2 regions of the Microbacterium sp. YJN-G genome follow, and region 1 is predicted to be linked to the other one. Evidence: predicted binding sites of a transcription regulator. Region 1 holds the regulator's gene; the other holds the start of a gene.
What was found. Region 1 encodes LexA, which represses DNA repair genes until DNA is damaged. Its sites were predicted from a motif close to TCGAACANNTGTTCGA; they were not measured.
Positions count from the first base shown of each region.

Region 2: the regulator LexA is predicted to act here: its motif matches at 5,088-5,103, upstream of recA (recombinase RecA).

Region 1 is NZ_CP060402.1:2,140,516-2,155,376, reverse strand. Features, by position in the region: gene metE (5-methyltetrahydropteroyltriglutamate--homocysteine S-methyltransferase) at 1-1,553, shown strand, start outside; gene lexA (transcriptional repressor LexA) at 1,713-2,399, opposite strand; gene H7694_RS10365 (LysM peptidoglycan-binding domain-containing protein) at 2,703-3,083, shown strand; gene H7694_RS10360 (histidinol-phosphate transaminase) at 3,174-4,256, shown strand; gene hisB (imidazoleglycerol-phosphate dehydratase HisB) at 4,253-4,888, shown strand; gene hisH (imidazole glycerol phosphate synthase subunit HisH) at 4,885-5,523, shown strand; gene priA (bifunctional 1-(5-phosphoribosyl)-5-((5-phosphoribosylamino)methylideneamino)imidazole-4-carboxamide isomerase/phosphoribosylanthranilate isomerase PriA) at 5,645-6,391, shown strand; gene H7694_RS10340 (SseB family protein) at 6,375-7,220, shown strand; gene H7694_RS10335 (DUF1844 domain-containing protein) at 7,253-7,633, opposite strand; gene infC (translation initiation factor IF-3) at 7,882-8,502, shown strand; gene rpmI (50S ribosomal protein L35) at 8,576-8,773, shown strand; gene rplT (50S ribosomal protein L20) at 8,809-9,195, shown strand; gene H7694_RS10315 (TrmH family RNA methyltransferase) at 9,274-10,080, shown strand; gene H7694_RS10310 (response regulator transcription factor) at 10,089-10,766, shown strand; gene H7694_RS10305 (sensor histidine kinase) at 10,770-12,146, shown strand; gene H7694_RS10300 (TAXI family TRAP transporter solute-binding subunit) at 12,143-13,141, shown strand; gene H7694_RS10295 (amino acid ABC transporter ATP-binding protein) at 13,315-14,061, shown strand; gene H7694_RS10290 (glutamate ABC transporter substrate-binding protein) at 14,105-14,861, shown strand, end outside.
Region 2 is NZ_CP060402.1:1,350,236-1,365,096, forward strand. Features, by position in the region: gene H7694_RS06280 (ribonuclease J) at 1-426, shown strand, start outside; gene H7694_RS06285 (DNA translocase FtsK) at 509-3,262, shown strand; gene pgsA (CDP-diacylglycerol--glycerol-3-phosphate 3-phosphatidyltransferase) at 3,262-3,837, shown strand; gene H7694_RS06295 (CinA family protein) at 3,834-4,328, shown strand; gene H7694_RS06300 (helix-turn-helix domain-containing protein) at 4,508-4,816, shown strand; gene H7694_RS06305 (DUF3046 domain-containing protein) at 4,833-5,054, shown strand; gene recA (recombinase RecA) at 5,302-6,351, shown strand; gene H7694_RS06315 (regulatory protein RecX) at 6,409-7,143, shown strand; gene miaB (tRNA (N6-isopentenyl adenosine(37)-C2)-methylthiotransferase MiaB) at 7,209-8,756, shown strand; gene miaA (tRNA (adenosine(37)-N6)-dimethylallyltransferase MiaA) at 8,753-9,691, shown strand; gene H7694_RS06330 (GNAT family acetyltransferase) at 9,688-10,107, shown strand; gene H7694_RS06335 (dihydrofolate reductase family protein) at 10,183-10,707, shown strand; gene dapF (diaminopimelate epimerase) at 10,716-11,594, shown strand; gene H7694_RS06345 (class I SAM-dependent methyltransferase) at 11,644-12,288, opposite strand; gene hflX (GTPase HflX) at 12,361-13,869, shown strand; gene H7694_RS06355 (SIMPL domain-containing protein) at 13,921-14,574, opposite strand; RNA gene ssrA (transfer-messenger RNA) at 14,721-14,861, shown strand, end outside.

The sequences.
Region 1 (14,861 bases):
TGGCCGCCCCGTACGCCGAGCTGGGGGAGACCCTCGCCGTGCTCGCCGCGGCGCCCATCGAGGCCATCGGAATCGACCTGGTGCGCGGTGCCGTGCCCGCCTCGCTGCCCGATCTCGGCGGCAAGGTGCTCGTCGGCGGTGTGATCGACGGACACAACATCTGGCGCGGTGACCTGGACGGCGCGTTCGGCAAGCTCGAGGCGCTGCGCGCCCTCGGCGCCGGTACCGTCGCCGCTTCGACCTCGACCTCGCTGCTGCACGTACCGCACGATGTCGAGGACGAGTCGAAGCTCGACGCGCGGCTGGTGTCATGGCTGGCGTTCGCCGACCAGAAGGTCGCACAGGTCGTCACCCTCGCCCGCGGGCTCGCGGAGGGCCGCGAGGCCGTCGCGACGGAACTGGATGCCGCATCCGCAGCCCTCGCCGACCGCCGCGAGGCGCCCGGCGTGCGCGACGGCGCCGTGCGCCGGCGTGCGCTCGTCGAGGACGACTTCTCGCGCGCCCCCTACCAGGAGCGCGAGAACGCCCAGCAGGCGCTGAACCTGCCCGCACTGCCGCTGACCACGATCGGCTCGTTCCCGCAGACCGGTGACATCCGCCGTGCGCGCGCCCAGTTCACACGTGGCGAGCTGCCGCAGGACGACTACGAGGACTTCCTGCGCTCCGAGATCGACCGCGTCGTCGCGCTGCAGGAGGACCTCGGCCTCGACGTGCTGGTGCACGGCGAGCCCGAGCGCAACGACATGGTGCAGTACTTCGCCGAGAACCTCGACGGCTTCGCCGTGACCGAGAACGGCTGGGTGCAGTCCTACGGCTCGCGCGCCACCCGTCCCTCGATCCTGTGGGGCGACGTGTCGCGCCCGGCCCCGATCACCGTGTCGTGGGCGGCGTACGCGCAGTCGCTGAGCGTCAAGCCCGTCAAGGGCATGCTCACCGGCCCGGTCACCATCCTCGCCTGGTCGTTCGTGCGCGACGACCAGCCGCTGGGCGAGACCGCGAACCAGGTGGCCCTGGCGCTGCGCGATGAGATCACCGATCTCGAGGCCGCGGGCATCGCCATCATCCAGGTCGACGAGCCCGCGCTGCGCGAGCTGCTGCCGCTGAAGAAGGCCGACCAGCCCGCCTACCTCGACTGGTCCGTGCGCTCGTTCCGCCTCGCCACCGGCGGCGCCGCCGCTCCCACGCAGGTGCACACGCACCTCTGCTACTCGGAGTTCGGCGTGGTCATCGACGCGATCCGCGCGCTCGACGCCGACGTCACCTCGATCGAGGCCGCCCGCAGCCGCATGGAGGTCGTCGCCGACATCGCACGGTACGGCTTCGACCACGGCGTGGGCCCCGGTGTGTACGACATCCACTCGCCCCGCATTCCCAGCGTCGCCGAGATCGAGTCGCTGCTGCGCCGCGCCGTCGACGAGCTGCCGCTGCGTCAGCTGTGGGTCAACCCGGACTGCGGTCTGAAGACCCGCGGCTACGACGAGACGGTCGCCTCGCTGCGCAACATCGTCGAGGCCACCCGCCGCGTGCGTGAGGACGTGGTCGTCCCCGCCTGACGCGTGAAGTGGGACTGACGACGTCGTCACGCGCGACGTCGTCAGTCTCGTCGTCAGACGCGTCGTCAGACGCCGAAACCCCTCAGCAGTGCCGAAACCCCTCCTGAATTGCGAGATTCAGGAGGGGTTTCGACAACCTTGAGGGGTTTCGGCGGGAGATCAGACGGCGCGCAGCACCGCCACGACCTTGCCGAGCACGACGGCCTCATCGCCGAGGATCGGCTCGAAGGCCGAATTGCGGGGGAGCAGCCAGGTGTGGCCGTCGCGACGGCGGAACGCCTTCACCGTCGCCTCGCCGTCGATCATGGCCGCGACGATGTCGCCGTTCTCCGCATCGTTCTGCGTGCGCACGACGACCCAGTCGCCATCGCAGATCGCGGCGTCGATCATCGACTCGCCGTTGACCTTCAGCATGAACAGCTCGCCCTTGCCGACCAGCTGACGCGGCAGCGGGAAGATCTCCTCCACCTGCTGGTCGGCCGTGATGGGCACGCCGGCCGCGATCTGCCCGACCAGCGGCACGAGGGCGGCATCGCCGACGGCGGGCGCGGTGTCGGCGGGGTTCTCGGCGCTCGTGCCCGGCAGGTCGATGAGCACCTCCATGGCGCGCGTCTTGCCCGGGTCGCGGCGCAGGTAGCCGCTGAGCTCGAGCTGGCCGAGCTGATGGGTCACGCTCGAGAGCGACTTCAGCCCGACGGCATCGCCGATCTCGCGCATGCTCGGCGGATAGCCGTGCCGCGCGATGGAGGTCTGGATGACCTCGAGGATCGCCATCTGCTTGGCGCTGAGGCTCTTGCGCCGCCGGGTGCGCGGAGCCTCGGAGGCGGGGGCCGGGATGTCGCTCATCGGTGCTCCTTCATGCGTGCCGTCCGGTGCGGATCCGCGCCAGCGCGGGCGTCCGGTTCGAATGTCGGTGGCCCGTGATGGGCTCTCCATATCGAAACCGTATCCGAGGAATCACCGAAAACGGAAGATCTGTTCGAGCGTGTCGGGATGGATTCGGGTCGATTGTCGAAGAATTCTTGACAGATGTTCGATATCGAAGATAAGTTCGGAACACAGCTTCGCATCCGGCATCCCCGGCCGGATGCCGGATGCGAAAGCTGTACCAGTCCCGCCGGCGCGCGGGGAAAGACAGAGGAGCGTCACATGAGCACCATCAGCATCCAGGTCCCCGCGATCGCTCGCGTGTCCGCCGGTGCGCGGTCGGCCTCCCGCACCCGCCTGCGCCTGACCGCACGCGGCCGCCGCGTCCTCACCGCGTTCGCCGCGGCACCGGTCGTCGCCGTCCTCGCCTTCTCCGTGTTCGCGGGCGGCTCCGCCCTCGCCTCGGGGGACCAGGCGGCGAACGTGCAGTTCCAGACCGTCACCGTGATGCCGGGTGACACGCTCTGGTCGATCGCCTCCACGGTCGCACCGAACGACGACCCGCGCGATGTCATCGACGACATCCAGCGGCTGAACAACCTCAGCACCGGCATGATCCAGATCGGCGACGAGATCGCGATCCCTGTCGAGTACGCGCGCTGACGCGAACGGGGCAGAATCCGCGCCCACGCGCGCGACGACCAGTGGCGTCACGCGGGGAAGGGGCCCGATCCGGCGTCCTACGATTGAGGGGTGACCTCCCTCGACGAGCTGCCCCTCCGCGCTGATCTGCGCGGGCTCACCCCCTACGGCGCGCCGCAGGCGCCGCTGCCGGTCGCGCTGAACGTGAACGAGAACACGCATCCCGTGCCGGATGCCGTGGTCGGCGACATCCTCGATGACATCGCCCTCGCCCTCACCGACGTCAACCGCTACCCCGACCGCGAGTTCACTGCTCTGCGGGAGGCATTCGCCGGCTACCTCGGGCACGGTCTCACCGCCGACCAGATCTGGGCGGGCAACGGCTCGAACGAGGTGCTGCAGCACATCATGCAAGCCTTCGCCGGCCCCGGGCGCACCGCCTTCGGCTTCGCACCCACGTACTCGATGTACCCGCTGATCACGCAGGGCACCGGGGCGCGGTGGATCTCGGGCACGCGCGAGGACGACTACACGATCACCGCCGAGGATGCCGCCGCGCAGGTGCGCGACGCGGACCCCGACGTGATCCTGCTGTGCTCGCCGAACAACCCGACGGGCACCCCTCTCGGCCTCGACGTCGTCGAGGCCGTCTACGAGGCCGCCCGCGGCATCGTGATCGTGGACGAGGCGTACCACGAGTTCGCGCCCAAGGATGCGGCATCCGCTCTCTCCCTGCTGCCGGGGCGCCCGCGGCTGGCCGTCTCGCGCACCATGAGCAAGGCGTTCGCGTTCGCCGGCGCCCGGGTCGGGTACCTGGCCGCCGACCCCGCGTTCATCGACGCGCTACGCCTGGTGCGCCTGCCGTACCACCTCAGCGCCCTCACCCAGGCGGCGGCGACCGCGGCACTGCGCAACTCGGCCACCATGCTGCGCATGGTCGACGAGATCGTCGAGCAGCGCGACCGCATCACCGCTACGCTCGAGGCGCTCGGCTACACCCCCCACGCCTCCTGGTCGAACTTCGTGCTCTTCGGCGGCGTCGACGACCCGAGGGCGGTGTGGCAGGCGCTCTACGACCGCGGCGTGCTGATCCGCGACGTCGGCATCCCGGGCCACCTGCGCGTCACAGCGGGCACCGAGGCCGAGACCACCGCGTTCCTGGACGCACTGGCGTCGATAGGATCGTCTTCATGAGCGCACTCAGCCCTGAGACGGGCACCGCACCGCAGCCGCGTACGGCGCAGCGCACCCGCAGCACGTCCGAGTCGACCGTCGAGGTCGAGCTGAACCTCGACGGCACGGGACGCAGCGAGATCTCCACCTCGGTGCCGTTCTTCGACCACATGCTCACGGCGTTCGCCAAGCACTCGCTGACCGACCTCACCGTGCGCGCCACCGGCGACACCCACATCGACGCCCACCACACCGTCGAGGACATCTCGATCGTGCTCGGCCAGGCCATCCGCGAGGCCCTCGGCGACAAGTCGGGCATCTCCCGGTACGGCGACGCGCTCGTGCCGCTCGACGAGGCGCTCGCCCAGGCCGTCGTCGACATCTCCGGGCGCCCGTTCCTCGTGCACAGCGGTGAACCGGACGGCTTCGAGTTCCACCTCATCGGCGGGCACTTCACTGGCTCGCTGGTGCGTCACGCCTTCGAGGCGATCACCTTCCACGCCGGTCTCACCGTGCACGTGCGCGTGCTGGGCGGGCGCGACCCGCACCACATCGCCGAGGCCGAGTTCAAGGCCTTCGCCCGCGCCTTCCGGCAGGCCAAGGCCGCCGATCCGCTGGTCGAGGGGATCCCGTCCACCAAGGGGGCGCTGTGAGCCGCGCTGCGCGGGTCGCCGTCTTCGACTACGAGTCGGGCAACGTCCACTCGGCGGTCAAGGCTCTGGCTGCGGCCGGCGCCGACGTCGAGCTGACGCGTGACCGCGACCGGGCGCTGGAGGCCGACGGGCTCGTCGTCCCCGGCGTCGGCGCGTTCGCCGCTGTGCGCGATGCGCTGTTCGCCCACGGCGGCGACGAGATCATCGACCGGCGCCTGGCGGGAGGACGCCCCGTGCTGGGCATCTGCGTCGGCATGCAGGTCATGTTCGAGCGTGGCGTCGAGCGCGGACAGAACACCGAGGGGCTGGGGGAGTGGCCCGGCATCGTCGCCGAGCTCGACGCACCGGTTCTGCCGCACATGGGCTGGAACACCGTCGAGCCGGGTGAGGGAAGCGTGCTGTTCCGCGGCATCGAACAGGAGCGCTTCTACTTCGTGCACTCCTTCGCCGCGAAGAGCTGGACCCTCGACGTGACCGCGCCGTTCCCGCAGCCCGCTGTGACCTGGGCCACGCACGGGGAGAGGTTCCTCGCCGCGGTCGAGAACGGCCCGCTGTCGGCCACGCAGTTCCACCCGGAGAAGTCCGGCGACGCCGGCATCCGCCTGCTGCGCAACTGGACCGAATCACTGCCCTGAGCATTCCCGCGACGCCGGGCTGGGTCACACCGCGGCACCCGTGTTGAACCGGGCAACGGTGCGGACTAGTCTCGTGTCTCGTGTTCGCACGCCGCGGACGCGCACCCGAACCAAGGACGTCATGAACGACTTCGCACAGTCTCCCCCGCTGATCCTCCTCCCCGCGGTCGATGTGGCCGGCGGAAAGGCCGTCCGCCTCACGCAGGGCGAGGCGGGTACCGAGACGAGCTACGGCGACCCCATCGACGCCGCCGGCGAGTGGGTCGATCAGGGCGCGCAGTGGATCCACCTGGTGGACCTCGATGCGGCCTTCGGCCGTGGCAGCAACGCCTCGATCCTGCGCAAGGTCATCAAGCAGTACCGCGGGGTGAACATCGAGCTCTCCGGCGGCATCCGCGATGACGCCAGCCTCGAGGCCGCACTGGAGTCGGGGGCGAACCGCATCAACCTCGGCACCGCGGCGCTGGAGAACCCCGAGTGGGCGGCCGACGTGATCGGGCGCTACGGCGAGGCCGTCGCCGTCGGACTCGACGTGCGCGGCACCACGCTCGCGGCGCGCGGCTGGACCAAGGACGGCGGTGACATCTGGGAGGTGCTGGAGCGCCTGGAAGAGGCCGGCTGCAGCCGTTACGTGGTCACCGACGTCACCAAGGACGGCACGCTGCGCGGTCCGAACCTCGAACTGCTCCGCGAGATCACCTCGCGCACGCCCAAGCCCGTGATCGCCTCGGGCGGCGTCTCGAGCCTCGACGACATCATCGCGCTGCGCGAGCTCGTGCCGATCGGCGTCGAGGGCGCCATCGTCGGCAAGGCCCTATACGCCGGCCAGTTCACCCTGGTCGAGGCGCTGGATGTCGCAGGAGACTGACGGAGCCTGCGACCACGGCAGCACCGGCGACCACGGCACCACCGGCGAGCACTGCAGCGCCGGCGACCACGGCAGCACCGGCGACTCCGCAGGCGTGCCCTGGGCGGGTCGCAGCTTCCAGCCCAACGCCAACGCCACGGATGACGGGTCGGCGGATCCGGCGCTGCTCGCCGCCCTGACGCGTTTCCGCGCGGGAACCGGGAGTCAGACCGAGGTCGTCGACGCGTTCCGCAGCGCGCGCGTGCTCGTGCCCCTGGTGGCCGAGAAGGGCGACGAGGGCATCGGCCCCACCGGACTGAAGGTCGACAAGACGCAGGAGCTGTCGATCGTCACCGTCGCCGCCCCTGACGGCCGCCGGGTGCAGCCGGTGTTCTCCTCGGTCGACACCATGCGGCGCTGGGACGCCGCGGCGCGCCCCATCCCCGTCGAGGCGGTGCGGGTCGCGCTCTCGGCGTCGGGGGAGGAGACCGACCTGATCGTGCTGGATGCCGCGGGCGAGACCGAGTTCGTCATCCGCCGTCCCGCGGTCTGGGCGATCGCCCAGGGGCAGCGTTGGGAGCCGAGCTTCCTCTCTCCCGAGGTGTTCACGGCGCTGCGCGAGAGCATCGCGCACGAGCTGGCCGTGATCGACATCGCCGTGGCGCCGGGCGACCCGGACGCCCGGATGCGCGGACCCGAGCTGGTCGTGACCCTCGAACTCGTCGACGGACTCGACCGGGAGACGCTGGATGCCGTGCTGGCCCGGCTCGCTCAGCGCTGGGCGGCCGATGACCGCATGGCCGTCCTGGTCGACTCGCTGACCGTGAGGCTCACCCGCTCCGCCGGCTGAGCCTCAGCATCCGACCCGCTGCCGCGCGACGGTCAGTTGACCGGCCCGGTCCACTTCTCGCCGGGGCCCTTGCCCACGGGATCCTGGATGGGCGATGCCTCGCGGAACGCGAGCTGCAGCGACCGCAGGCCGTCGCGCAGCGGGCTGGCGTGAGCGCTGCTGATCTCCGGCGCGCCGGCCGTGATGAGGCCGGCGAGGGCGTTGATGAGCTTGCGCGCCTCGTCGAGGTCGAGCTGCGCCTCGGGGTCGTCCGCCAGGCCGAGCTTGACGGCTGCGGCGCTCATCAGGTGCACGGCGGTCGTGGTGATCACCTCGACTGCGGGGACATCGGCGATGTCGCGCGTCGCGGCGGCTGCGGCCTGCTCCTGCTGCGCCCAGCGCTCGTGGCGGTCATCGGCGTGCTCGGCGGGAATCGTCACTTCGGGATGCTTTCTGATAGACTTCTGCGGGCTCCGGAGTGTCATGCTCCGGTACGAAAGAGGATTCACTTCCCACCCGCGCTTGCCGTTCCAGGCTACCGGGTTCTGCACCCCGCCGGATGCCGGTGGAAAGGGTGTCACAAGCCGGTGCTTCTGGATGCGCCGGCGGGTGGGAGACTCCGAATTCGCCCGGGACGCATACCGCATCCTGGTGGCCGAAACCCCCGTCTAAGGAGCTCCGCATCAGCGATCCCCGTACCAATGAGCGCATCCGCGTCCCCGAGGTCCGCCTCGTCGGCCCCGCGGGTGAGCAGATCGGTGTTGTCCGCATCGAGGCAGCGCTGCGTCTGGCCCAGGAGGCAGATCTCGATCTCGTCGAGGTCGCCCCGAATTCCAAGCCGCCCGTGGTCAAGATCATGGACTACGGCAAGTTCAAGTACGAGGCTGCCCAGAAGGCGAAGGAAGCGCGCCGCAACCAGGCGAACACGGTCCTCAAGGAGGTCCGTTTCCGCCTGAAGATCGAGGCGCACGACTACATCACCAAGCTCAAGCGCGCCGAGGGCTTCCTGAAGTCCGGTGACAAGGTCAAGGCCATGATCCTGTTCCGCGGTCGCGAGCAGTCGCGTCCCGAGCAGGGCGTGCGTCTGCTGCGCAAGTTCGCCGAGGACGTGGCCGAGTTCGGCACCGTCGAGTCGAACCCCACGATCGACGGACGCAACATGGTCATGGTCGTCGCTCCGCTGAAGAACAAGTCCGAGGCCAAGGCCGAGCAGAACGCGGTCCGCTCCGCGAACAAGCAGGCCGCTCGCGATGCGAAGAACTCCACCGGCCCGGCCGCAGAGGACGACGACTCCGCGGCGTGAGCCGCTCCCCAGCTCCCGCTCCGTGCGGGTAACCCACCGTCGCCCGCCAGGGCGCCACACGAAGGAAGAGAAGATGCCGAAGCAGAAGACCCACTCGGGTGCTAAGAAGCGCTTCAAGATCACCGGCAGCGGAAAGCTGAAGAAGCAGCAGGCCGGCATGCGCCACAACCTCGAGCACAAGTCGAGCCGCCAGACCCGTCGCCTGAACCAGGACCAGGTCCTCTCCAAGGCCGACACGAAGGTCGCCAACAAGCTTCTCGGCCGCGGCTGATCGTCGCCCGAACGTACGAATAGGAATCCAGGAAAATGGCAAGAGTCAAGCGCGCAGTCAACGCGCACAAGAAGCGTCGCGTCATCCTCGAGCGCGCCTCGGGTTACCGTGGCCAGCGTTCGCGCCTCTACCGCAAGGCGAAGGAGCAGGTCACCCACTCGCTCGTCTACGCGTACCGTGACCGTCGCAAGCGCAAGGGCGACTTCCGCCGCCTGTGGATCCAGCGCATCAACGCCGCTGCCCGCCAGAACGGCATCACGTACAACCGCTTCATGCAGGGTCTGGGCCTGGCCGGTGTGCAGGTCGACCGCCGCATGCTCGCCGAGCTCGCCGTGACCGACGCCGGTGCGTTCGCCACCCTGGTCGAGGTCGCGAAGAAGGCTCTTCCCTCGGACGTCAACGCTCCGAAGGCCGCTGCCTGATCGATCGGTTCCGCAAACGGGCGTCTCCCCTCGGGGAGGCGCCCGTTCCGTCTTTCCGGCCCCCTCTAGACTGAGGACGTGCTGGAGAATCCTCGCTCGCCCCGAGTCCGTGCCGTCGCGAAGCTGACCAAGCGCAGCGCCCGGACCGAGACCGGACTGTTCCTGCTGGAGGGACCGCAGTCGGTCCGCGAGGCGCTCGGCTACCTGCCCGACGCGATCGTCGAGCTGTTCGCGACGCCGACCGCCTGGGAGAGGCACGGCGACGTGCGCGCTCTCGCAGCCGACCACGGCATCGACGTCGAGTACGTCACCGAGGGCGTACTCTCGGCGATGGCCGACACCGTCACGCCGCAGGGCATCATCGCCGTCGCACGCCAGACGCCCACGTCGGTGCGCGACATCTTCGCGGCATCCCCCCGCCTGGTGGCGATCTGCGAGGAGGTGCGCGATCCCGGCAACCTCGGCACGATCATCCGCGCGGCGGATGCCGCAGGTGCGGATGCCGTGGTGCTCACGGGCCGCACCGTCGACCCGTACAACCCAAAGGTGGTGCGCTCCACCACCGGTTCGCTGTTCCACCTGCCGATCTCGGTCGGCGGCGACCTGAACGACGTCGTCGAGCGGGCGCATGGCGCCGGGATGCAGATCCTCGCGGCGGATGTGAAGGGCGACGACCTGCTCGCGGCGCGCGCGGGTGGCGTGCTGGCAGGCCCGACCGCGTGGCTGTTCGGCAACGAGGCGCGCGGACTCGATGACGAAGCCCTGCAGCTCGCCGACCGTGCGCTGCGGCTGCCGATCTTCGGGCGCGCCGAGTCGCTGAATCTCGCGACCGCCGCCAGCGTCTGCCTCTACGAGAGCGCCTTCGCTCAGCGCGCTGCGGACTGAGCGGAGCCGTGCGCATCCTGATCGTCGAAGACGACGACCGCGTCGCAGAGGCACTCGCGACGTTCCTCAGCCGCTCCGGGTACGCGACGGTGCGCGCACAGGACGGCGCGCAGGCGCTGGACCTGCTGGGGTCAGACACCGAGGTCGTGCTGCTCGACCTCGGCCTGCCCGACATCGACGGGGTGGACCTCTGCCGCCGCATCCGGGCGCAGAGCGGCGTGCCGGTGATCATCGCCACCGCCCGCACCGATGTGCAGGAGCGCATCCGGGGGCTCCGCGCCGGCGCCGACGACTACGTCGTCAAGCCGTACGACGTGCGCGAGCTGCTCGCCCGCATCGAGGCTGTCACCCGCCGGCTGCAGCCGATCCACGCACTGCAGTCCGCACCCGGCGACCACTCGCAGCTCGAGATCGACGGCGTGCGGATAGACCTCGCCGCCCGCCGGGTGCTCGTCGACGCGCAGCAGGTCGACCTCACCCGCAAGGAGTTCGACATCATCGCGGTGCTCGCCCGGTACCCGGGAGTCCCGGTGCCGCGTGAGCGGATCATCCGCGAGGTGTGGAACACCGACTGGCAGAGCTTCGCCCGATCGCTCGAGGTGCACGTCGCCTCGATCCGGCGCAAGATCGGCCGTGCATCCCTGATCGAGACCGTGCGCGGCGTCGGGTACCGCTTGGAGGGCTGACCGATGCGCAGACGGCTGATCATCGTCTTCCTGCTGCCGCTGGTGCTCGTGGTGACCGTTCTCGGCGGCGCCTTCGCGTGGAGCGCCGCGCGCAGCGTGCAGCAGGAGTTCTACGCCGAGCAGCTCGGCGACCTGGCGTACTTCACCACCAGCGCCCGTCAGTCGCTGCTCTCGGGCAGCAGCGACGCCTTCGACGGCGAGGCCGATCGCTACCGGAGCCTCTACGGCACGCGCATCGTGGTGGTCGACCGCACGGGGCGCCCCTGGGCGCCGGACGACGCCGAGCGGGTCATCGAGAGCGAGGAGGTCGCGGCGCAGATCGCGCTCGCCCTCTCCGGGCGCCGCGGCGAGCTGCCGCAGGACGTGCTGCCGTGGCAGTTCTCGGATCTGTCGCTGGTCGAGCCGGTCTTCGACGGCGGCGACGTGATCGGCGCGGTCGTCATGTCGGCGAGCGTGGAGGTGCCGCGCGCCGAGATCGTCAGGCAGTGGCTGCTCACCGCAGCGGTCGTGCTCGCGGTGATCGGCGCCGGGCTGTTCATCGTGTTCCGCCTCGCCGGCTGGGTGCTGCGGCCGCTGCGTCGGCTGGACGGCGCGATGGAGGCCATCGAGCGCGGCGACATGGATGCCCGCATCGCCGACGAGACGGGTCCCGCCGAGCTGCACCACATGATCCTGATGTTCAACCGCATGGCCGACGAGATCGAACGGGTCGTGTCGCGGCAGCAGGAGTTCGCGCTGAACGCCTCGCACGAGCTGCGCAACCCGCTCAACGCCCTGCTGCTGCGGGTGGAGGTGCTCGCCACCGACATCGGCGAGGTGGGGGCGGCGGACGTCGAGAAGATCCGCGAGGAGGGGGCGCGCATGACCCGCATTCTCGACACGCTCCTCGGCTTCGCGCGGCGCGGCGGGCAGCACGCCGCCGTCGCGGACGTCGACCTCACGACGCTGGTGCGACGCCGGGCCGCGGCGTGGCAGGAGGTCGCGGCACGCAGGGACGTCAGGTTCGTCACCGACGGGGATGCCACCGTGCGCACACTCACAGATGCCGCGATCGTCGAGAGTGCCCTGGATGCGGTGCTCGACAACGCCGTGAAGTTCTCGCCGGACGGCGGACGGATCGACGTCAGCGCCGTCCGCACCGCGGAGGGATGCCGCATCTCGGTGCGCGACCGGGGTCCGGGGCTCGAACCCGGCGAGCTCGATCAGGCGACAGACCGCTTCTGGCGCAGCTCCCGCGATCAGAACACGCCCGGCTCCGGCCTCGGCCTCGCCATCGCGAGTGACCTGCTGCGTTCCGTCGGCGGGCGTGTGAGCGTCGAGGGGGCGGAGGGAGGCGGCCTTCGCGTCTGCTTCGACCTGCCCGACGAGGAGCGACGATGAGCACGCGCCGGCACCGCGTGAAGCCGTGGCGACCGCTGCGGTGGCCGGGCCGGAGTGCCTGGGCGACCCTCGTCACGGCCGCTCTGCTGCTGGCTTCCGGATGCGCACCGGTGCACCCGGAGTGGGCGGGCGAACCCTTCCGCCTCGCAGGCGGAAGCGTCACCGGCGTGTACTACGACTATGGTCAGCAGTTGGTGCAGAAGCTCTCCGATGACTTCGACGCCGACGTCCGCTTCATCGAGACGAACGGCTCAGTCGACAATCTGCGCCGGATCGCCGCGGGCGAGGCACAGCTGGGCTTCGCCCAGAGCGATGTCGTCGCCGACGCGGTCGCCGGGGCCGGTGAGTTCGGTAGTCCGCTGCCGATCCGCGCGGTGGCGCGTCTGTACGACGAGTACGTGCACGTCGTCGTGCGCGACGACTCCGGCATCCGCCACATCTCTGACCTCGCGGGCCGTCGCCTCTCACTCGGCGCGACCGGCTCGGGAGTGAGCGTGGTCGCACGGCGGGTGCTGGCGGCCTCCGGCGTCGACGAGTCGACCGTCGATGATCACCGACTCGGCCTGGACGCCTCGATCGCCGCTCTGACCGGACGGCGGATCGACGCGTTCTTCTGGGTCGGCGGACTGCCGACGCCGGGGATCGAGAGGCTCGCCGCAGAGGTCGAGATCCGGCTGCTCTCGATCGATGCGGATGCTGTCGAGCGGGCGGGCCTGGCCCACGCCGGTTCCTACCGTGAGGCCGAATTCCCGGTGGGAGCCTACGGCGGTGACCAGCCCACCGCCGCGATGACCGTGCCGAACTACCTCGTCACCTCGGCCGACGCCCCCGACGGGCTCATCCGCGACGTGCTGACAGTGCTGTTCTCCTCGCGCACCGAGATCGCCCGCGAGGTGCCGGCGGCAGCCCTCCTGGATCGGCGCCTGGCGATCTTCACCGATCCCATCCAGCTGCATCCCGGCGCAGCGGAGTACTACCGCGGCGCGCACGGCTGAGCGTCCGCACACTCAAGAAACACTCCGGCACACTCAAGAAACACTCAAGGGACTGGCCCGGCCATCACCGCGTGCATATCCTGAAGCGATCAGTGGATTCGACGGAGACCTTTGACATCGCGCACGGCCACAAGGCGCGGCTCCGTCGGATCACCCGTCCCGAAGGAGACAGCATGAGCACAGCGGAAGCGCTGGTCGTCGTCGACAACGTGCAGAAGCACTACGGCGATTTTCAGGCTCTGAAGGACATCAACCTCACGGTCGACAAGGGAGAGGTCGTCGTCGTCATCGGTCCGTCCGGTTCGGGCAAGTCGACGCTGTGCCGCACGATCAACAGGCTTGAGACGATCACCAGCGGGACGATCTCGATCGACGGCAAGCCGCTCCCCGCCGAAGGCAGGGGTCTGGCGAACCTGCGCGCCGAGGTCGGCATGGTGTTCCAGTCGTTCAACCTCTTCGCGCACCTGACGATCCTCGAGAACGTCACCCTCGGCCCGATCAAGGTGCGAGGTCTCAAGAAGGCGGATGCCGAGAAGGAGGCCATGGCACTGCTCGAACGCGTCGGCGTCGCTCAGCAGGCGTCCAAGCTACCCGCCCAGCTCTCCGGCGGTCAGCAGCAGCGCGTGGCGATAGCGCGCGCCCTGGCGATGCACCCGAAGGTGATGCTCTTCGACGAGCCGACCAGCGCGCTCGACCCCGAGATGATCAACGAGGTGCTCGACGTCATGGTCGGCCTGGCCAAGGACGGCATGACGATGATCGTCGTCACCCACGAGATGGGCTTCGCCCGCAAGGCCGCGAACCGCGTGGTGTTCATGGCCGACGGGCAGATCGTCGAAGAGGCGACGCCCGAGGAGTTCTTCACGAACCCGAAGAGTGACCGGGCGAAGGACTTCCTCTCCAAGCTGCTCACTCACTGACATCCCTGAACCATCCGCATCACAGCACAAGAAGGAGACGGACATGCGACGCACACGAGCACTCGCAGGTATCGGAATCGGCGCGGCGGCACTGCTCGCCCTCACCGCCTGCAACAGCGGCAGCCCCGCGACGCCGGGCGGCGGCACCGGCGACGGCGGTGACGGCGGCGACAAGCCGCTGTTCGAGGTCGCCGAGGACGTCTCGCTCGACGGCAGCCCCACATTCGAGGCGATGACCGAGCGCGACGGCGTGATCATCGGCGTCAAGGAGGATCAGCCGGGTCTGGGCTACCTCGACGCGACCACCGGTGAGCGCAGCGGTTTCGACATCGACATCGCACGCTGGATCGCCGCCTCGCTCGGCTTCGGCGACGACCAGATCGAGTACAAGCCGATCGCCTCGGCCAACCGCGAGCAGGCGATCGTGAACGGCGACATCGACTACTACGTCGGCACCTACTCGATCAACGACAAGCGCAAGGAGCAGATCGACTTCGCCGGTCCCTACTTCATCACCGGGCAGGGACTGCTCGTCGCGAAGGACGCACCCGAGGCCGACAAGCTCGAGGACTTCAACGGCAAGAAGGTCTGCTCGGCGACCGGCTCCACGCCGATCCAGAACATCAAGGCCAACTTCCCCGAGATCCAGACGCAGGAGTACGACCTGTACTCCGCCTGCGTGCAGGACCTGCTCGACGGCAAGGTCGACGCTGTCACCACCGACCAGGCGATCCTGATCGGCTACGCGGCCCAGTACCCCGACGAGCTCAAGGTCACCGGCGGCCTGTTCACCGAGGAGC
Region 2 (14,861 bases), 790 kb from region 1:
CGCACCTTCGTCGGCGGCAACGGCATGATCATCGACCTGCGCGACGGCGAGGCGCGCGTCGCCGGTCAGCTCGACATCGGCTTCGTGTACGTCGACGGCTCCACCGTCGGCGGCATCACCGACGCAGACCTCAAGGACCGCCGTATCCTCGGCGAGGAGGGTTTCGTCTCGGTCATCGTCGTGGTGGACTCGTCGACGGGTGAGATCATCTCGGGGCCCGAGATCCACGCCCGGGGCGTGGCGGAGGACGACTCCGTCTTCGACGACATCACCCCGAAGATCGTCGCGGCGCTGAAGGAGGCGGCCGGCAACGGCGTGCGCGACAACCACGCGCTGTCGCAGATCATCCGTCGCACGATCGGCCGCTGGGTGAACCAGAAGCTGCGTCGCCGTCCGATGATCGTGCCGCTGGTGATCGAGGCGTAGCAGGCGCCTTCTGAAGGCCCAATGCCGCGGAAACCCGCGTCATTGCGGCCGGATGTCGGTCGACGGCCGTACCGTGGAAGGCATGGCCAGGAGCACCACGAAGTCTGAGCGCGCGTCCGGCGCGCCCTCGTCGCGTCCGAAGCGGCAGGCGGCTCCTCGCTCGAGCGCGAAGGCCGCCCCCGCACCGAAGAAGTACGTCGACGACGCCGACAGGCCGCCCGTCGCGGTGCGCATGTGGCTCGGTCTCGCGCACGGTGTCGGCGGGCTGTTCCGCGCCTTCGGCCCCGAATCCCTCGAGAAGGATCAGCGCCGCGACGGATTCCCGTTCCTGCTCGTGCTGCTCGCCTGCGCCGGGGCAGTGGTCGAGTGGTTCTTCATCGGCGCCGACATCGCGCAGACGATCAGCGCCTTCACGTGGGGCGGCCTGATCGGCCGCGCCGCGTTCGTGCTGCCGGTGCTGCTGCTGCTGCTGGCCGGCTGGCTGTTCCGGCATCCGTCGTCGGTCCATGACAACGGACGCATCGGCATCGGCTTCGGCTTCTTCGTGCTCGCCCTCGCCGGGTTCTGCCATGTCGCAGCCGGTGCGGCGAACTCCGTCGGCGACGTGGTCCGCCCGCAGCCCCGGGACGGCATGCCCGCGCTCAGCGCGGCCGGCGGACTGTTCGGCTGGATGCTGGGGGAGCCGCTGGCCTTCCTCACCGTGGTCGTGGCGTACATCGTGCTCGGACTGCTGGCGGTGCTCAGCATCCTGATCCTGACCAAGACGCCGCCGAACCGCATCGGCGAGCGACTCGGCGACCTGTACGCGTGGATGTTCGGCGCGGAGCGGCCTCTGCGTGCCGCCGCCGTCGACGAGACGCCGCAGGACGGAGACGACGACAAGGACGACTCGCTGCCCTGGTGGCGCCGCAACAAGACCGGCCGTGAGGAGGACCCCGACGAGGGCACCGACTCGCAGGCAATCACGGCGCTGCTGGACGAAGCAGGCACTGAGTCCTCGGCCTACGAGCAGGCCGTCATCGTGGACGAGACGCCCTACGACGCGGCCACCGAGGTGCTCACCGACGTGAGCGCGATCACCGGCCTGCTCGACGAGAAGAACGCCACGGCGCTGCTCGACGACGACGGATCGACGGGCGAACTGCCCGGGCTCGACGGCTTCGGCACTGCCGGGCCCGGCGCGAGCGGCCCGCTGCCGCCCGCCGCGCCGTACGTGCTGCCGTCACCCGTCGTGCTCAAGGCCGGTCCGCCGCCCGTGGTCCGCTCGGATGCCACCGACCGCACCATCGAGCAGATCACCAGCGTGCTCGAGCAATTCAAGGTCGACGCCAAGGTCACCGGCTTCTCGCGCGGCCCGACGGTCACGCAGTACGAGGTCGAGGTCGGGCACGGCGTCAAGGTGGAGAAGATCCTGCAGCTGAGCAACAACTTCGCCTACGCGGTGGCATCCAACGATGTGCGCATCCTCTCGCCGATCCCCGGCAAGAGCGCCATCGGCATCGAGATCCCGAACGTCGACAAGGAGACGGTGGCGCTCGGCGACGTGCTGCGCTCTCCCGCGGCGCAGAAGAGCACGCACCCGCTGACGATCGGCGTCGGCAAGGACGTCGGCGGCAACATCGTCGTCGCCAACCTCGCCAAGATGCCGCACCTTCTCGTGGCAGGCTCCACCGGCTCGGGAAAGTCGAGCTTCGTGAACTCGATGATCACGAGCCTTCTCATGCGCGCTCGTCCCGCCGATGTGCGGATGGTGCTGATCGACCCCAAGCGCGTCGAGCTGACCAGCTACGCCGGCGTGCCGCACCTGATCACCCCCATCATCACGAACCCGAAGAAGGCCGCCGAGGCGCTGCAGTGGGTCGTGAAGGAGATGGACATGCGGTACGACGACCTCGCGTCGTTCGGCTTCCGCCACATCGACGACTTCAACAAGGCGGTCCGTGCGGGCGAGGTCGAGGTTCCCGTAGGCAGCGAGCGGGTGCTCAAGCCGTACCCATACCTGCTGGTCGTGGTCGACGAGCTCGCCGACCTGATGATGGTCGCGCCGCGCGACGTCGAGGACTCGATCGTGCGCATCACGCAGCTCGCTCGTGCCTCCGGCATCCACCTGGTGCTGGCGACCCAGCGACCCAGCGTCGACGTGGTCACCGGCCTCATCAAGGCCAACGTCCCCTCGCGTCTCGCATTCGCGGTCACGAGCGTCACCGACAGCCGCGTGATCCTGGATTCGCCGGGCGCCGACAAGCTCATCGGGCAGGGTGACGCGCTGTTCTCGCCGATGGGATCGTCCAAGCCGTTCCGGCTGCAGGGCGCCTGGGTCGACGAGAGCGAGATCCACGCGGTCGTCAAGCACGTCACCCAGCAGGCCCGCCCGGAGTACCGCCCGGATGTGCAGGAGTCCGCCGATGCGAAGAAGAAGGAAGTCGACGAGGACATCGGCGACGATCTCGAACTGCTGCTCGCGGCGGCCGAGCTGATCGTCTCATCGCAGTTCGGCTCGACCTCGATGCTGCAGCGCAAGCTGCGCGTCGGCTTCGCCAAGGCCGGGCGTCTGATGGACCTGCTCGAGTCCCGCGAGATCGTCGGCCCCTCCGAGGGGTCGAAGGCCCGCGACGTGCTGGTCACCAACGAGCAGCTTCCCGCGGTGCTCGCCAGGCTGCGCGGCGACGATGCGCCCAGCGCTCCCGCGCAGGCCGCTCCGCCCGCCCCGGCCGCACCCGCCGAACCCGACCGGTACGGTCAGGATCCGATCGAGCAGCAGTACCAGGGCCTGCCCGTCGTCGAGAGCGATGACGACGGTGACGAGGACGCCTGGGGTCTGACGGGCCGCGACTGATGGGCATCCCTCGCCAGCTTCCCAACGCGATCACGATCGCCCGCATCCCGCTCGCGATCGTCTTCTTCGTGCTGCTGCTGATCGCCGGCCCGGCCGGTGCCGGCGACCTGGCGATGCGCTGGGCTGCGGCCGTGCTGTTCATCGTGGCGATCTCGACCGACTGGGTCGACGGGTATCTCGCACGCCGGTACGACATCGTCAGCGACTTCGGCAAGCTGTGGGACCCGATCGCCGACAAGCTCCTCACCGGCTCCGGCTTCCTGGGTCTCGCGATCCTCGGCGAGGTGCCGTGGTGGATCGTCATCGTCATCCTCATCCGCGAGTGGGGCATCACGATCCACCGCTTCACGATCGTGCACGAGCACGTCGTCGCCGCGGCCTGGATGGGCAAGGTCAAGACCGTGGTGCAGGGCGTCGCGCTCAGCTGGGCGCTGCTGCCGCTTCACGTGTGGATCGGCGAGCAGGCGTGGTCGATCACGACCCTGGTGCTCATGCTCATCGCACTCGTACTCACCGTGGCCAGCGGCATCGATTACGTGCTGGCGCAGAGTCGCGGGCGACGGAGCAAGGCATGAGCGACGCGGCGCGTCTCGTCGCCGCGCTGCACGAACGCGGCTGGACCCTCGGCGTCGCCGAGTCGCTCACCGGCGGCGCAGTGGCATCCGAGATCGTGACCGTCCCCGGTGCATCGGCCGTGCTGTGGGGCGGGATCGTGGCCTACGCGACACCGGTCAAGCACACGCTGCTGGGCGTCGACGCCGCCCTGCTCGCGGAGCACGGCCCCGTGCATCCGGAGGTCGCGGTTCAGATGGCCGCGGGCGTGCGGCACGCGGTGCGGGTCGAGGGCCGGCCGGCCGACGTCGGGATCTCGACCACCGGGATCGCCGGTCCCGACTCACCGGACGGGCAGCCCGTCGGCACCGTGCACCTCGGCATCGTCACCCCGCTCGGGACGCGGACCTCATCGGCGGTCTTCGCCGGCTCGCGCGCCGAGATCCGACTGCAGGCGCGGGACGCGGCTCTCGCTCTCGCGCTGGCGGCGGTGCAGCACAGCGGCGGGGAATAGCGCCGTCCGGATGACGGTTGTCACAGATGTGCTCCACACACGACACACTGGAACGACCACGACACGATCCCTCACAACAGAAGCACAGCGAGAAACAGTAGATTCAGCGTCATCCAGTCGGGTTAGACTGGCGATCCACTCGGACCGAACTCCGGGGGAGTAGAGGAGAGGAGGTTCCGATGATCCTTGTCAGACAGGAGATCGGCGATGTGCTGCGGGACTTCCGCCTGCAGAAGGGGCGCACCCTCCGTCAGGTGGCGAGCAAGGCCTCCGTCGCCCTCGGCTACCTGAGCGAAGTCGAGCGCGGTCAGAAAGAGGCGTCCAGCGAGATCCTCGCCTCCGTGGCAGAGGCTCTCGACGTCCCCATCTCCACCATCATGCGCGAAGTCGGTGACCGCATCTCGGTGCTCGAGGGTCTGAGCACCTTCCCGGATGTCGTCCCCGACGACCTCGTGGCCTCTGTCGGGCCCGAGCTGTCGCTGCACTGAACGGCGCAGCGGCCGGATGAGACGCAGCGAGTTCCTGCGCGCCGTCGAAGACGAGTTCGGCGGTCGCGCGAACTCGATCACGCACGACCTCGTCCTCAGCGCCCTCGGATCGACCGCTCTCGAGGCGCTCGAAGCCGGCGTTCCGCCGCGCGACATCTGGCTCGCCGTATGCGACGAGACAGATGTCCCGGCGGGGCGCCGGTACGGCGTGGGCCGGCTGGAACCGCGCCGGCGCTGATCGACACTCGGACGCACGCGATGCGGCGTGTCGTCGAAGATGTGTTCGATGAGGGCGTATCGTTCTGCACAGATGGTTCAGATGCGACTCTCCTCCACAGAACGTGGCGCCGCCGACCCGATGTCGGTGGTGGCTTCTAACGTGATGGATGTGGCACCGGCCATACGCCTTGTCGCAGAGCGGACCCGCCCCGGGAACGCCGCGACAGCCTACAGGCGGCAGCATTCGAGACACTGAGGAGCACGTCATGCCATCCACCGATGACCGCGAGAAGGCCCTGGATTCCGCACTCGCACACATCGAACGCCAGTTCGGCAAGGGATCGATCATGCGACTGGGCAGCGACGAGCGCGCCCCCGTCGAGGTCATCCCCACCGGATCGATCGCCCTGGACGCCGCCCTCGGCATCGGCGGGCTGCCGCGCGGACGCATCATCGAGATCTACGGTCCGGAGTCCTCCGGTAAGACCACGCTCACCCTGCACGCGATCGCCAACGTGCAGCGCGCCGGCGGCATCGCGGCGTTCATCGACGCCGAGCACGCCCTCGACCCCGAGTACGCCAAGAAGCTGGGCGTCGACATCGACCAGCTGCTGGTGTCGCAGCCCGACACCGGTGAGCAGGCCCTCGAGATCGCCGACATGCTGATCCGCTCGGGTGCGATCGACCTCGTCGTCATCGACTCCGTCGCGGCCCTGGTGCCCGAGGCCGAGATCAAGGGTGAGATGGGCGACTCGCACGTCGGTCTGCAGGCGCGACTGATGTCGCAGGCGCTGCGAAAGCTCACCGGTGGGCTGAACCAGACCAAGACCACCGCGATCTTCATCAACCAGCTCCGTGAGAAGATCGGTGTCTTCTTCGGCTCGCCCGAGACCACCGCGGGTGGAAAGGCGCTGAAGTTCTACGCCTCGGTGCGACTCGACATCCGTCGCATCGAGACGCTGAAGGACGGTGCCGAGGCTGTCGGTAACCGCACCCGTGTCAAGGTCGTCAAGAACAAGATGGCCCCGCCGTTCAAGCAGGCCGAGTTCGACATCCTCTACGGCGTCGGCATCTCCCGCGAGGGCAGCCTGATCGACTACGGCGTGGAGCACGGCATCGTGAAGAAGTCCGGCTCCTGGTACACCTACGACGGCGACCAGCTCGGCCAGGGCAAGGAGAACGCCCGCAACTTCCTCATCAAGAACGACGACATCGCCGTGGCGATCGAGACGCAGATCAAGCAGAAGCTCGGCATCGGGGTCAAGGCCGAAGCCGAAGCCCCTGCCGACGAGCTCGCCGAGCGCCGCCCGGCCTGATGCTTCGACGTCGCTCAGCAACCGTGCTTCGACGTCGCTCAGCAACCGGGGTGAGCTATGCGTGACGGGGGCGAGGAGCACCTCGCCCCCGTCATCCCGCTCTTCGGCGGAACCCGGCGTCCCGCCGGGCCGGCCGATCAGGATGCCGGTGAGATGCCTCGGCGCACAGGGGACGAGGGCCTGTGGCGCTCGGCCCTGGTCGAGGGCGCACCTCGCCGCTCGGCCCAGGTTCCCCTGTCCGACGAGAAGACCGACGGGGAAGGTCCGGGTGACGAACCCGCGATCGACCCCGACGAACTCCGTCGCCGTGCCGAAGAGGTGCTGGTGCGCAAGCTGCGAAGCCGACAGCTCTCGGTGTCCGAGGCGCGGTCAGTCCTGCGGGAGAACGACGTCGACCGGGATGCGATCGAAGACATCCTCGACGAGTTCATGCACCGTGGCTATCTCGATGACCGCACGCTGGCATCCCTGCTGGTGACATCGGGGGTCGAGCGCAAGGGCCAGGGCCGCGTCGCCCTCTCGAGAGCCCTGTCGCAGCGCGGCATCCCTCGCGACGTCATCGACGACGCACTGGCCGAACTTCCCGACGACGACGCCGAACGCGCCCTCGAGTACGCGCGCAGCAAGGCACCGGGCATGAGCCGGCTGGAACCCGACACCGCACTGCGCCGCCTGCTGGGGCAGCTGGCACGCCGGGGATACGGCGGCTCGGTCGCGATGAACGCGGCCCGCACGGCGCTTCGCGAGGCCGGCAGCGGGCGCAGCGGCGTGCGCTTCGTGGACTCCGACTGACCGGCGGCCAATCCCCGGCGCCGGACGGCGCCGCGTTCAGCGGCGGATCGTAGAATGTTGAGATCATGGCTTCTCTTTCCTCCGAACCGACGATCATCGCGGCCTCGCCCGCCGCGGTCGACGCTGACGGGCACCGGCGCTCCTACGAGGTGCGCACCTTCGGCTGCCAGATGAACGTGCACGACTCCGAGCGCCTCTCCGGCTCCCTGGAGAGCGCCGGATACGTGCGGGCCGATGCCGGCGAGGACGCTGACATCGTCATCATCAACACGTGCGCCGTCCGCGACAACGCCGCAGGCAAGCTCTACGGCACGCTCGGCCACCTGAAGTCCCGCAAGGACAAGCACGCCGGCATGCAGATCGCCGTCGGCGGCTGCCTGGCGCAGATGGACCAGCAGGCAGTGCTCGACAAGGCCCCGTGGGTGGACGTCGTCTTCGGAACGCACAACATGGGCTCGCTCCCCGGCCTGCTCGAGCGCGCGCGGCACAACGGCGAAGCCGAACTCGAGATCCTCGAAGCACTCGAGGTGTTCCCCTCGACGCTGCCCACCCGACGCGACTCCGCCCACAGCGGCTGGGTCTCCATCTCGGTCGGCTGCAACAACACCTGCACCTTCTGCATCGTCCCGAGCCTGCGCGGCAAGGAGAAGGACCGCCGGCCCGGCGACATCCTCAACGAGATCCGCCTGCTCGTCGAAGACGGCGCGATCGAGGTCACCCTGCTCGGCCAGAACGTGAACTCCTACGGCGTCGAGTTCGGCGACCGCCAGGCCTTCAGCAAGCTGCTGCGCGCCGCAGGCGAGATCGAGGGACTCGAGCGCATCCGCTTCACCAGCCCGCACCCCGCCGCCTTCACGGACGACGTCATCGATGCGATGGCAGAGACGCCTTCCGTGATGCCGCAGCTGCACATGCCACTGCAGTCCGGCAGCGACCGCGTACTCAAGGCCATGCGCCGCTCCTACCGCAGTTCGCGCTACCTCGGCATCATCGAGCGGGTTCGCGCGCGCATCCCGCACGCCGCGATCACCACCGACATCATCGTCGGCTTCCCCGGAGAGACCGACGAGGACTTCGAAGAGACGATGCGCGTCGTCGAGCAGTCCCGCTTCTCCGGAGCCTTCACCTTCCAGTACTCCATCCGCGAGGGCACGCCCGCAGCGACCATGGGCGACCAGGTGCCCAAGCACGTCGTGCAGGAGCGCTATGACCGGCTGATCGCCCTGCAGGAGAGGATCTCGCTCGAAGAGAACCAGAAGCAGGTCGGCCGCGAGGTCGAGGTGCTGGTCTCGGTCGGCGAGGGCAAGAAGGACGCCGAGACCCACCGTCTCACCGGTCGCGCCGAGGACAACCGTCTCGTGCACTTCGAGGTCACGCCCGGATCCGACCTGCCGCGCCCCGGCGACATGGTCACCGTGAAGATCACCCACGCGGCACCGTTCCACCTGCTGGCCGACGACCCGACCGGCGCCCCGCTGCGCATCCGCCGCACTCGCGGCGGCGACGCATGGGACCGCGCGCAGGCCGACTCGTGCGGCATCCCCGCACCGGCCGGGCAGAGCGGCGCACCTCGTGCGGTCTCGCTGGGACTGCCGACGCTGCGCCCGCAGTGACCGGCAGCACACCGACCACCGCCGGACGGCGCCTGTGGGCGGTCGTCGGCGCCACCGGCACCGGCAAGAGCGACTTCGCCCTCGACCTCGCCGAGACGCTGCACCGGCAGGGCAACCCTGCCGAGATCGTCAACGCGGATGCCATGCAGCTGTACCGCGGCATGGACATCGGCACAGCCAAGCTCTCCGTCGCCGAGCGACGCGGCATCCCGCACCACCTTCTCGACGTCCGCGACGTCACCGATGAAGCGGCGGTCGCCTGGTATCAGCCGCTCGCACGCAGCGTCATCACCGGGATCCACGAGCGCGGGGGAGACGCCATCCTCGTCGGCGGTTCGGGACTGTACGTCTCGAGCGTCATCTTCGACTTCCGCTTCCCTCCGAGGGATGCCGCGCTGCGAGCGCGCCTGGAGGCCGAGCTCGACGAGCACGGGGCCGGTGCGCTGTTCGAGCGCCTCCGCGAACGCGATCCCGCGACAGCCGACCGCATCGACCCCAAGAACGGGCGCCGCATCGTGCGCGCCCTCGAGGTGCTCGAGCAGGGTGCCGCCACCCACGGCGCCGCCCTCCCGGACGCGCCGGACCTGTGGCATCCCCAGACCCCCATCGTCGGACTGCACACCCCGCGCGAGGTGCTCGTCGAGCGGCTGGACCGTCGCGTCGAGCGCATGTGGCGCGACGGGATGCTCGGCGAGGTTGAGCGGCTCCGCGACGCGGGGATCGAGCGCGGCGTCACGGCATCCCGTGCCATCGGCTATGCGCAGGCGCTCGCGCAGCTGCGCCGCGAGGTCACCGAGCAGGATGCCGTCGCCGAGACGCAGGCGCTCACCCGGCGCTATGCGCGCCGTCAGGTGTCGTGGTTCAAGCGGTACCCCGGCATCGAATGGACCGAGTCCGGCTCGGCCGAGGCGCAGCGGATCCTGGACGGCGCATGATCATCCGGACCTTCCAGATCGATGACACCGAGAACGTCGTCGCGCTCTGGCATGCCGCAGGACTCACCCGGCCCTGGAACGACCCCTACGCCGACATCAGGCGCAAACTGGCCGTACAGCCCGAGCTCTTCCTCGTCGCGGACGACGACGGTGAGGTCGTCGGCAGCGTGATGGGCGGGTACGACGGCCACCGCGGCTGGCTGTACTACCTGGCGGCCGCACCGCACCGTCAGGGCGAGGGTATCGGACGTGCGCTGGTCACAGAGGCCGAGCAGCGCCTGATCGCCATGGGATGCCCGAAGGTGCAGCTGATGGTGCGCCCGGACAACGACCAGGCCTTCCGGTTCTACGATGCCATCGGCTACGAGAGGTTCGACGTCGGCACGACGGGGAAGCGTCTGATCCCCGACGACTGAATCCGGCCGCCATGGCGACGACGACGCCGATGGGCAGACCGCGGGAATGTCGGTGCCCACGTGCACCATGGACGCATGACGACGCACTACTACACGGCTTCCAGCCTCGACGGGTTCATCGCCACACCCGAGCACTCGCTGGACTGGCTGCTGAAGCAGGACTTCGACCCGACCGGACCGATGGCCTATCCGGCCTTCATCGAGACCATCGGCGCACTGGCCATGGGCGCATCCACGTACGAGTGGATCATGCGACACGAACAGGGGCGCTGGGACTACACCCAGCCCGCCTGGGTGTTCACGCATCGTGCACTGCAGCTGCCGGAGGGCGCGGATGTGCGCCTGACCCAGGCGGATGTGCGCGAGGTGCATGCCGAGATGACCGCCGCGGCCGCGGGTAGGAACCTCTGGATCGTGGGCGGGGGAGAGCTGGCGGGGCAGTTCGCCGACGCCGGTCTGCTCGACGAGGTGTGGCTGCAGTTCGCTCCCGTCACCCTCGGGGCGGGCGCGCCGGTGCTGCCGCGCACCCTCGACCTGGAGCTGCTGGAGGTCGCACGCAACCGAGGGTTCCTCTGCGGGCGCTACCGGGTTCAGTGCTGAATAGACTGGTGCGCATGGTCGCATTCACCAAGGGGCACGGCACCGGCAACGACTTCGTCATCATCGAGGACGTCGACGGGCAGCTGGACCTCACCCCCGAGCAGGTTCAGGCGCTGTGCGACCGCAACTTCGGTGTCGGCGCCGACGGCGTGCTGCGGGTCGTGCGGTCGCGGGCTCTGGCCGACGGCGCCGCGGCTCTGGCCGAGGAGCCGGCCGCCGAGTGGTTCATGGACTACCGCAACTCCGACGGATCGGTCTCGGAGATGTGTGGCAACGGCATCCGGGTGTTCGCGCACTACCTGCTGCGTTCGGGCCTGGCATCCCTCGACGCCGGATCGACGCTTCCGATCGGAACCCGTGCCGGGGTGCGCGACGTGATGCGCAGCGACACCGGCTACCAGGTCGACATGGGTCGCTGGCGCCTCGCGGGCGGTGAGCCGCTGGCCCGCGCCGCGGGACTCTCGGTCGCACGCCCCGGCCTCGGCATCGACGTCGGCAACCCGCACGTGGTCGTCGCGCTCGCCTCCGACGACGAGCTCGCCGGGCTCGACCTGAACCCGACACCGATCCTCGACCCGGCGCCGGCCGCGGGCGCGAACGTCGAGTTCGTCGTCCCCGGTGAGCCGCTGGTGCGCGACGGAGTCGGGCACGTGCGGATGCGGGTGCACGAGCGCGGATCCGGAGAGACGCTCAGCTGCGGTACGGGAGCGGTGGCCTCCGCCCTGGCCGTGCGGCACTGGGCGGGCGAGCGCGCGCCGCACCAGTGGCGCGTCGAGGTGCCAGGCGGCACGCTCGGGGTGCGGATGTTCCCCGCCGAGGACGGCGAGCACGTCGCACTGTCGGGACCCGCGCAGCTGGTCTACCGCGGCGAGATCGACCTGGTCTGACCCAGCGACCTCGTCTGACCCAGCGCGACGAGCCTCAGGCGGCGGTGAGTCAGCCGGGGATCGCGATGGGCGCGGTCGGCGGGTTGCCGTGCCTGCGTACCTTCAGCACCCGGTAACCCTTGCCGGTGGCGGCACGATGCACGCTGTAGCCGGGCGTGAAGGTCGCCGCCATCCAGCGCTGCAGGGAGTCCGAACCCAGGTTGCGCTGCACCACCATCCACGCGTCGCTGCGCTCGTCGAGCCGCGGGATCCACCGCTCGAGCATGCTGTGCAGTTCGTTCTTGCCCACGCGGATGGGCGGGTTGGAGCGGATCGTGCGGAAGGTCACCTGGTCGGGAACATCGTCGGGCTTCACAGCGTTGACATTGGTGAGTCCGAGAGCCTCGGCGTTGCGCCGGGTCAGGTCGAGGGCTCGCTCATTGACGTCGACCGCCCACACGGTCGCGTGCGGGGCGGACAATGCCATGGTGAGACTGATCGGACCCCAGCCGCATCCGAGGTCGAGGAAGTCGCCCCCGGGAGGAAGGGGCGGCATGTTCGCGAACAGCACGGCGGTTCCGGCATCCAGACGGTCGGGGCTGAAGACCCCACCTGCGGTGGTGACCTCAACGTCACGATCCGCGAGGGTGACTCGGATGCTGCGCAGGTTCTCTGCGCTTGCCGGCGCCGCGCTGAAGTAGTGGTCGGACGCCATGCAGTGAGCGTACCGGACGGACGGGGCTAAGGTTAAGGCGCCGTGAGCACAGAATCCACAGACAAGGACCGGATGACGAAGACCAACGACGAGAACACCACACCCGACGCGCTCGACCGCGTGCTGGCGCACGCCGAACCGCGCACTCAGGCGAGAGTGTTCGGAGCCGCCCAGGCGCTGCAGGATGCGACCACGGCCGCTCACGGCGCCGGTGACGGGGAGCAGTGGGATCTCGAGGATCGGCACGCCCTGCGTCGTGTGGCGGGCCTCTCCACCGAACTCGAGGACGTCACCGAGGTCGAGTACCGGCAGCTGCGGCTGGAGAACGTCGTGCTCGTCGGGGTGTACCCGCAGGGTGCTCAGGACGATGCGGAGAACTCGCTGCGCGAGCTCGCCGCCCTCGCCGAGACCGCGGGCGCCGTCGTGCTCGACGGGCTGCTGCAGCGTCGCCCGCATCCCGACCCGGCCACCTACCTCGGCCGCGGCAAGGCCCAGGAGCTCAAGGACATCGTCGCCGCCGTCGGCGCCGACACCGTGATCGCCGACACCGAGCTGGCGGCCAGCCAGCGACGTGCCCTCGAGGACGTCGTGAAGGTGAAGGTCATCGACCGCACCACAGTGATCCTCGACATCTTCAGCCAGCACGCCAAGAGCCGCGAGGGCAAGGCGCAGGTCGAGCTCGCACAGCTCGAGTACCTGCTGCCGCGTCTGCGCGGCTGGGGTGAGTCGATGAGCCGCCAGGCCGGTGGCCAGGTCGGCGCCGGGGGAGCGGGCATGGGCTCGCGTGGTCCCGGTGAGACGAAGATCGAACTCGACCGCCGCCGCATCCGCACCCGTATGGCGCAGCTGCGCAAGCAGATCCGCGAGTTCGCACCGGCACGCGACGCCAAGCGCGCCGAGCGCAAGCGCAACACGATCCCCTCTGTCGCGATCGCCGGGTACACGAACGCCGGCAAATCGAGCCTGCTCAACGCGCTCACCAGCGCGGGCGTGCTCGTCGAGAACGCCCTGTTCGCGACCCTGGATGCGACGGTACGGCGCGCCGAGACCGCAGACGGACGCGTGTACACGCTGACCGACACGGTCGGCTTCGTGCGCAACCTGCCGCACCAGCTCGTCGAGGCGTTCCGTTCGACGCTCGAAGAGGTCGGCCAGGCGGATGTCATCGTGCACGTCGTGGACGGCTCGCATCCCGACCCGTCGGCGCAGCTACAGACCGTGCGCGATGTGATGGGAGACGTCGGGGCGCGGGACATTTCCGAGCTGGTCGTCTTCAACAAGGCCGATCTGGTCGGCGAGGACGAGCGCCTCGTGCTGCGCGGGCTGGCGCCCGACGCGCACTTCGTGTCGTCGCGCACCGGCGAGGGCATCGACGAACTGCGCACGGCCATCGAGCGGATGCTGCCGATGCCCGCCGTCGAGGTGCGGGCGCTCGTGCCGTACGACCGGGGCGACCTCGTCTCGGCCGTGCACGAGAGCGGCGTGCTGCTCTCGGCAGAACACGCCGCGGACGGCACGCTCGTGCACGCGCACGTCTCCGAGCGGCTCGCCGCCGAACTCGCCCCCTTCGCGGTCTCCTGAGCGCACGCACCGGCCGCCCCGGCGGCCGGTGCGGCAGACCTTCGCGACGGCTCAGCGCGCGGAGAAGCGCCCCTCGACGGTCGCCGACACGGTGATCTCCTCACCCTGGAACTCCATCGCGGCGGAGGCATCCATGGCGAATCCCGCACCGGCGCGCATCGCGACCACACTCGGCACCTCGGAGGAGATCAGCCCGCGGTCCGCGATCTCGAGCGGGGTCACGTCCTGCAGGCCGAGAGCCTGCGCGTACGCCTGCGCGCGCGACACGGCGACGCCAACGGCCCGCGTCGCGACCTCGCGCTCCGCCTCACGCTCGGTCTCAGGGGTCAGATGCCAGTCCATGTGACCGACCGAGACGCCATCCTCCGCCGAGAGCTCGGTGATCCAGACCGACAGGTCCGAGATGTCCGAGAAGGTGGCGGTGAACTCGACGCTGGCGCGGTACACGGGCGCCAGGCGCCTGCCTTCGGTGTTCCAGGGGCGTTCGGCGTAGACGCTGAGCCGCTGGCTCGTCCACGCCGTGACGCTGCCGGCCTGCTCCCGGGCCTTGATCCCGTCGCGCACAGGCTCCGCGAGCGACAGGGCCCGCTGCACGACATCCTCGCGGTGCGGCCCGTCCACTCCGACGCTCAGGTGGACGGTGGCCCGCTCGGGCGCGATGCGCAGCTCGTGCTCGCCGCGGACGGTGATGATGACCTCGCTCATGCGTGCGACTGTACGGCACGCCGGTGACACCGCGGTCGCGGAATAGCATCCGGCCCCGATCCGTTGTAGTCTGTGATGCTCGGGAGCGTGAGTTCCCGTCTGGTAATTCCACAGTGTGACAGCGGCTCCTTCGCGAGAAGGTCCACGGGGCTGATCGGTTTCGACGGCGCCTGTGTATCGACGAGAAGCGGGCCGAGGATGCAGGGTCATCTCGTGAACGATCCCTGCGAACCAATAGTTGCCGAATCCAAGCGCAACGACTTCGCCCTCGCTGCCTAAGCGAGCCC